DNA from 2 places in the Streptomyces sp. NPDC048417 genome. Region 2 is predicted to be linked to the other one. Evidence: riboswitches for the same ligand, from Rfam matches in the RefSeq annotation. Region 2 holds a riboswitch; the other holds the start of a gene.

Region 1 (3,434 bases), on a different contig from region 2:
CAGCCCGCCGCCACCCCGCTTGGCGCGCAGCGCACCGCCTTCGCCCACTTCATACGAAACCGGGCCGCGGTTGGACGCGACCAGCACCTCAGCACCGCCGGTGGAAGCCATACGCCACAACCTAGCCCGGCCCGGAAACGCTCAAACGTACGGCCGTGCCCGACGCGCCGCCGTATACGGCCGTACGTAGAAGTCACGCCACCCGGCGCTCGGCGTACTCGGCGATCTCCGCCATCGGCGGCCGTTCCTCGGTGTCCACGGAGTAGGTGCGCGGCTCGAAGCCGTCCTCGCCCCGTTCGAACTGGGTCAGGGCGGGCCGGATCAGATGCCCGCGGGCCAGCCGCAGCTGCGCGGTGCGGTAGATCGCGGCGGACATCCGGCCGAGGGCCTGGCCGTCCTGGTGACGGTGTTTGCGGACCCCCACGTCGACCTGGGCGAGGGCGTCCAGGCCGACCAGGTGCAGGGCGTCGACCAGCATGCCCAGCTCCACGCCGTAGCCGACCGGGAAGGGGAGCTGTTCGAGGAGCGAGCGGCGGGCCGCGTACTCGCCGCCGAGCGGCTGGACGAACCCGGCCAGCTGCGGCCAGTGCATGTTCAGCAGCGGGCGGGCCATCAGTTCGGTGACCCGGCCGCCCTGTCCGGCCGAGCCGGCGAGCGGGCGGTCGTACATCGCCTTGACGAGGTCCACGTCCGGGTCGGTCAGCAGCGGGCCGACGATCCCGGTGACGAAGTCGGAGGAGAAGTCACGTAGGTCGGCGTCGATGAAGCAGACGATGTCGCCGGTGGTGACGAGGAGGGAGCGCCAGAGGACCTCGCCCTTGCCGGGGACGGCGGGGATGCGCGGCAGGATCGTGTCGCGGTGCACGACCCGGGCGCCGGCCGCCGCGGCCACCGCCGCCGTACGGTCGGTGGAACCGGAGTCGACGACCACGATCTCGTCGACGAGCGGCACCTGCCGTATGAGGTCGTGACGGATGATCGCGACGATGTCGCCGACCGTCTCCTCCTCGTTGAGCGCGGGCAGCACGACGGAGACGGACTGCCCGGTGCGCTGCTTGGCGGCGAGTATCCGGTGCAGGGGGCGATCGTTCATGGACCAGGAGCGGGTGGCCAGCCAGCGCTCGACTTCTTCCAGCACAGTCAGCGGCTCCTCACTGTCACGATCACACTGCGAGGTGTGATCCATCTCGCGGTTCGGACGACTATCTCAACTGTCCTGGCCTTCGGTTACAGTCTTGAACAACGCCGATGACCATCGCATGTCCTGGGGTCACCGGCCGTTGACAACCGCATACCGCTCATCCAGAGGGGCAGAGGGATACGGCCCGATGAAGCCCCGGCAACCCTCCAGTCGGTTACTCGTGGATCGCTGATCACTGTCGATCGCTCGCGAGGCTCCCGGCTAGGGAAGGTGCCAAATCCGTCTCACGGCGAGATGCGTCGTGAGGAAGATGAGGAGAAAGGGCCTCGCCTCACATGGCTGTGCAGACTTCTGCGACCACCACCGACTCCACGACCGTCGACCTCGGTCCCGCCGCCGCCCTGAGCTGCCGCGAGTGCGGCCACCGCGTGCCGCTCGGCCCCGTGTTCGCCTGCGAGGAGTGTTTCGGCCCGCTCGAAATCGCGTATGACTTCTCGGCCTACGACACCGAGGAGCTGCGGAAGCGGATCGAAGCGGGTCCCGCGAACATCTGGCGCTACGCGCCGCTGCTGCCCGTCCCCGCGGACGTGGCGACCAAGCCGAACATCAACCCGGGCTGGACCAAGCTCGTCCAGGCCGACAACCTGGCGAAGGAGCTGGGCGTCACCGGCGGCCTGTACGTCAAGGACGACTCCGGCAACCCGACGCACTCCTTCAAGGACCGGGTCGTCGCCCAGGCCGTCGAGGCCGCGCGCGCCTTCGGCTACACCACGCTCTCCTGCTCCTCCACCGGCAACCTCGCCGGCGCGGTCGGTGCCGCCGCCGCCCGGGCCGGCTTCCGCTCCTGCGTGTTCATCCCGCACGACCTGGAGCAGGGCAAGATCGTCATGGCCGCGATCTACGGCGGCGAGCTCGTCGGCATCGAGGGCAACTACGACGACGTGAACCGCTTCTGCTCCGAGCTGATCGGTGACTCGGCCGGCGAGGGCTGGGGCTTCGTCAACGTCAACCTGCGGCCGTACTACGCGGAGGGGTCCAAGACCCTGGCGTACGAGATCTGCGAGCAGCTCGGCTGGCGGATCCCCGACCAGCTGGTCGTCCCGATCGCCTCCGGCTCGCAGCTCACGAAGATCGACAAGGGGCTGCAGGAGCTGATCAAGCTCGGGCTCGTCGAGGACAAGCCGTACAAGATCTTCGGTGCGCAGGCCGAGGGGTGCTCGCCGGTGTCGGTGGCCTACAAGGCGGGCCACGACGTGGTGCGGCCGCAGAAGCCGAACACCATCGCCAAGTCCCTCGCCATCGGCAACCCGGCCGACGGGCCGTACGTCCTGGACATCGCGCGCCGTACCGGCGGTGCGGTGGAGGACGTGACCGACGAGCAGGTCGTCGACGCGATCAAGCTGCTCGCGCGGACCGAGGGAATCTTCGCGGAGACCGCCGGCGGGGTGACGGTCGGAGTCACCAGGAAGCTCATCGAGAATGGGCTGATCGATCCGACGAAGTCGGTTGTCGTGCTCAACACGGGTGATGGACTGAAGACACTGGACGCCGTGGCGGGGACCGGGCTTACGGCGACTATTCGGCCCACTCTCGATTCGTTCCGTGAGGCCGGGCTCGCCTAAGTCAGCCACAGAAAACCAGGGCGTTGCTCTAACCGGAGGTTTAAACGTGAGCGTCACCGTTCGCATCCCCACCATCCTGCGCACCTACACCGGTGGTCAGGCCGAAGTCAGTGCCGAAGGGGCCACCCTCGGCGATGTCATCTCCGATCTGGAGAAGAACCACACCGGGATCGCCGGCCGTGTTCTCGACGACGAGGGCAAGCTGCGCCGGTTCGTGAATGTGTACGTCAATGATGACGATGTGCGGTTCGAGCAGGGTCTGGAGACGGCCACCCCGGACGGCGCCGGCGTCTCCATCATCCCGGCCGTCGCCGGCGGCTGACCCCGCCGACCGCCCCGGCGACCCTGCTGACCTGGCTGTCGTGATGCCCGTATGACCGAACATTACCTTCGGTAATACCCATCACCGAGTGTTCATCCCCGCGGCGGAGCCGCTAATGGATGCAGTGCCCCCTCCGTGCGAGAAGCGGAGGGGGCAATTCTGTGTGGTTGAGCGCGGTACAGTTGGGGAACGCGGTCCCGATCTCCAGGTCGGGAGCCCCGTATTCGATACCGCAGACCCGACAAGAAGTAGCCAAAGTGTGCGGGTTATATGCGGCTTTTGCGGCTTTTATGGGGCCCGACTTGCCCTGAATTCGGCCGAATTCTTGCTACATTCCGGACCCTTCCCG
Region 2 (3,434 bases):
GTACGACTTGTGGACGTCGTGGATCTCCAGGGCGGCGGGCGCGATGTCCGGTGCGGTGGTCATGCGGCGGCCTCCCGGCGTATCCGTTCCCGCAGGTCGCCGAGGCCGGTGCGGAGTTTCTGGAGGGGGGTCGGCGGCAGCGTGCGGGTGGCGCCGCGGGCGAAGTACCGCTCGACGTAGAACTGGACGACGGAGACGGCGCTGGTCAGGATCAGGTACCAGACGGTGGCCACGAGCAGCAGCGGCACGATGTCGCCGGGATAGGTGCTGCCCATGGACTGCACCGAGCCGAAGAGGTCGAGCAGCGAGACGTAGAACACCAGGGACGTGCCCTTGATCAGCCCGATGAGCTGGTTGACGTAGTTCGGCACGATGGAGCGCAGGGCCTGCGGGAAGACGATCCGGGTGAACTGGTAGCTCTTGGGCAGACCGAGCGCGTCGGCCGCCTCGTGCTGGCCCTGGTCGACGGAGAGGATGCCGCCGCGCACCACCTCGGCCGCGTAGGCCGCCTCGTTGAGGCTGAGGCCGACCACGGCGACCACCATGTCGGTGGCGAGCTTGGACTCGTCGAAGCTGACGAAGGACGGGCCGAAGGGCACGCCCAGGCTCAACGTCTGGTACAGGGCCGAGAAGTTGTAGAGGAAGATCAGCAGAACGATCAGCGGGATCGAGCGGAACAGCCAGGTGTAGGTCCAGCTCACCGCCCGCAGCACGGGGCTGCCGGAGAGCCGGGCGACGGCCAGCACGACGCCACCGAGGAGGCCCAGCACGGCGCTGAGCGCGGCGACTTCGAGGGTGATGACGAGGCCGTCGAGGATGGTGGGCCGCAGGAACCAGTAGCGGAACCGGTCCCACTGATAGAAGGGGTTGGTGGCCAGTCCGTGCGCGAACTGCGCGACGACCACCAGGACGACGGCGGTGGCGATCCACCGCCCGGGTCGGCGCAGCGGCTGAACTCGCTGGGCACCCAACGGCTTTGACGGTACGTCAGTGCGTGGTGGCGCCTCGGCTACGGACAGGGCGCCTGGGGGTTCACTCATGGTGGGCTCCGGCGGAGTCGGACACCCCGGATCACACGGCCGGGGCCGCGGCACCGGGCCGCGTTCGGGCACGGCACGGATGCGCGGAGGCGCGCGGGACACGGGATGGGGCGGGCGGCTGCGCACCGGGGCGGCCGGTGCTTCGTCAGAGACGCTGGGGCGCGAGGCTGTGGGAGCCGTGCTGCGGGCGAGGCGGAAAGGCCTGGTCAGACCCGACAGCGGGCACAGCCCGGTGCGGTACACGCGCTACACAGGGCGCTGTTGACACGGAGCAGGTCGACGGCGCGGTCGGCGACGAGAGGGCTCGGATACGGGCGTACGCAGCCCGAGGTGCGGCGCTGGGCCGTCCTGGAAGCTGCGTACATGTCCGTCACCTGTCACTGTCGAGCCGGCCCCGGGGGGCCTCGCGCTTACCGAATCGTCGCTTGCCGAAACGTCATCGGTCCGGTCGTCACCTGGGGCACCCCACCGCGATGCGAGGGTTGCCGGTCAGCAAGCCAGGGCTTGACGCTGACGCTCTTGACCGTTCTGGTTCGCAAGTAACGCAGTTGCCCGAACGAATGTCAACGCCTGTCCGACTGGCGGAACGGTTCGGGCCGCTCTCACCTGCGCGGAACGCCGGGGGTGTCCGCCGCATGGCCCGCCCAGTCCAGGATCTGGACGGCCGCGCCGGCGGCTTCCAGACCCTGGCAACGGCCGTGGTGACGGCGGGCGATGCCGTCGAGGTCGAGGTGGGCGCCGAAGGCCGGGCGGGCGGCCAGCCGGCGGGCGTAGGCCCACAGCACCGGGTGGCCGGCGACGGCGTGCACGGCGGAGGCGTCCAGGTGGTTGCGGTGCACGGTGTCGAGTTGCACCAGGGTCACCCACAACTCGACGTCCGCTGCCGTGAGTTGCCCGCCGACCAGGAACTCCGCGCCGGTCAGCCGACGCTCCAGCTCGTCCAGGGCGGCGAGCAGCACCTCAAGCGCCGCCGGGTCGCCGCCCGCTCGGCCGGCGTGCTGCGCCGCCTGCTCGATGCCCTCGGAGCACAGCCGCTCGACGGCCTCGATCTCGGCCTCGGCACCGCACGGGTACAGCCTGGTGACGCCGTCGCCGAAGTGGCGGTCCAGGTCGCGCAGGATGTCCCGGCTGTGGGTGCTGACGATACGGCCGGACCAGTCGTCGCTGAGCACGGGTGCGAGGGCCGGTCCCGAGTAGTGGTGGGCGCTCGCCTCGTACAGCGGGCGCAGCGCCGTGTGGCTGCCGTCCGGACAGTCCGGGACGGCGGGCAGATAGGTGACCGGACAACAGTCGTCGAGGGCCAGCAGGCTGTGGCCGACGGCGATGCGGAGGCCGTCGGGACAGGCGGTGGCGAGGTGGAGCCGGTAGCGGCGCGGCACGGCGTAGTGGCCGCTGCGCGCGTCCCGGCCGATGCGCCCGCGGAAGGCGGGGGTGGCCCGGACGGACGGGAGGGCGGCGAACGGAGTGATGGACATGCGTCTCCCCGGGGGTGCGGACGCGCGGACGTACGCGCGGCGGAAGCGTTCGTCGGTGGGTGGGCGTTCGGCGGGTGCGGCCGACGGCGGGCGCTCGGCCGGTACGGCCGGGAGCGGGGGCTCAGCCGGTGCGGCTGATGGCGCTGCACACGCGCAGCAGGTCGATGTGCAGGCGGGAGGTGAGCAGCGGGACGGGGCAGGGCGTACGGCTCTCTCGGCGCTGCCTGCCGGTGACCGTGCGCAGCCGACCCATCTTTCCCTACCTTTTCACTAGGATTCCCACCTGGAGTGTCGATCGGCCTCCGCGTGCCGTCAAGGGGGCGTCCACGCCTGGGACACCCGGCCCCGGCTTGCCGCCGGGCGGGAGCGGTTGTCCGCTGGAGAGGCAGGCCGAGTGACAGGAGCCGGATGCGATGAGCGAGCCCCCGGGTCCCGGGCCGGTGCCCGGTGCCGTGCCCGAGACCTTCGCGTTCGGCTGCGGGCGGTGCGGCACGGCCTGGGAGGCGACCTTCCAGGCCGTGTTCTTCACCGACCCGATCGCCGACCCGGACCTGCAGAGCACCCAGGAGTACGTGGACGAGGCCGGCCGGGCCGTGCGGTCGCCGCTCACCGACGCGGTGTGCCCGCGCTGCGGCAGCCGGAAGGTGCGGATCACGGCCCCCGGATCATGACGCTCACCCGAACGACACGTGCGGGTGGTCGGCGGCCGTGCCGGATGGTGGCGTGGAGGGACGTACCGCCGTCGTCCGCGGAGTGACGCAGCACCGCTGCCCCCGCGGAGTGACGTACCGCGTTCCCGAGGAGGCAGTCGCGATGATCCGTCCGTCCCGACCCGTGCGTGTTCTCGCCTCGGCCCTGGCGGCGGGGATTCTGCTCGCCACGGCGGCCTGTACGGACCAGAGCGGCGGCCTCGAGGCGG

What was found. A riboswitch is a leader RNA that binds a small molecule or an ion and turns the genes downstream of it on or off. The one in region 2 is predicted to bind S-adenosylmethionine.
Region 1: it holds a riboswitch for S-adenosylmethionine, as region 2 does, so the genes downstream of both, thrC (threonine synthase) here and AB0D59_RS03880 (amino acid ABC transporter permease) in region 2, are expected to answer to the same signal.

Annotation. Positions count from the first base shown of each region.
Region 1 covers NZ_JBEZKI010000003.1:275,246-278,679, reverse strand. Annotated here, with positions in the region: gene AB0D59_RS06170 (trehalose-6-phosphate synthase) at 1-111, opposite strand, end outside; gene AB0D59_RS06165 (glucosyl-3-phosphoglycerate synthase) at 194-1,138, opposite strand; SAM riboswitch class I at 1,296-1,458, shown strand; gene thrC (threonine synthase) at 1,477-2,763, shown strand; gene AB0D59_RS06155 (ubiquitin-like small modifier protein 1) at 2,810-3,085, shown strand.
Region 2 covers NZ_JBEZKI010000002.1:273,256-276,689, forward strand. Annotated here, with positions in the region: gene AB0D59_RS03875 (amino acid ABC transporter ATP-binding protein) at 1-63, opposite strand, end outside; gene AB0D59_RS03880 (amino acid ABC transporter permease) at 60-1,040, opposite strand; SAM riboswitch class IV at 1,442-1,565, opposite strand; gene AB0D59_RS03885 (glutathione S-transferase C-terminal domain-containing protein) at 1,643-2,515, opposite strand; gene AB0D59_RS03890 (putative leader peptide) at 2,637-2,768, opposite strand; gene AB0D59_RS03895 (hypothetical protein) at 2,929-3,186, shown strand; gene AB0D59_RS03900 (hypothetical protein) at 3,329-3,434, shown strand, end outside.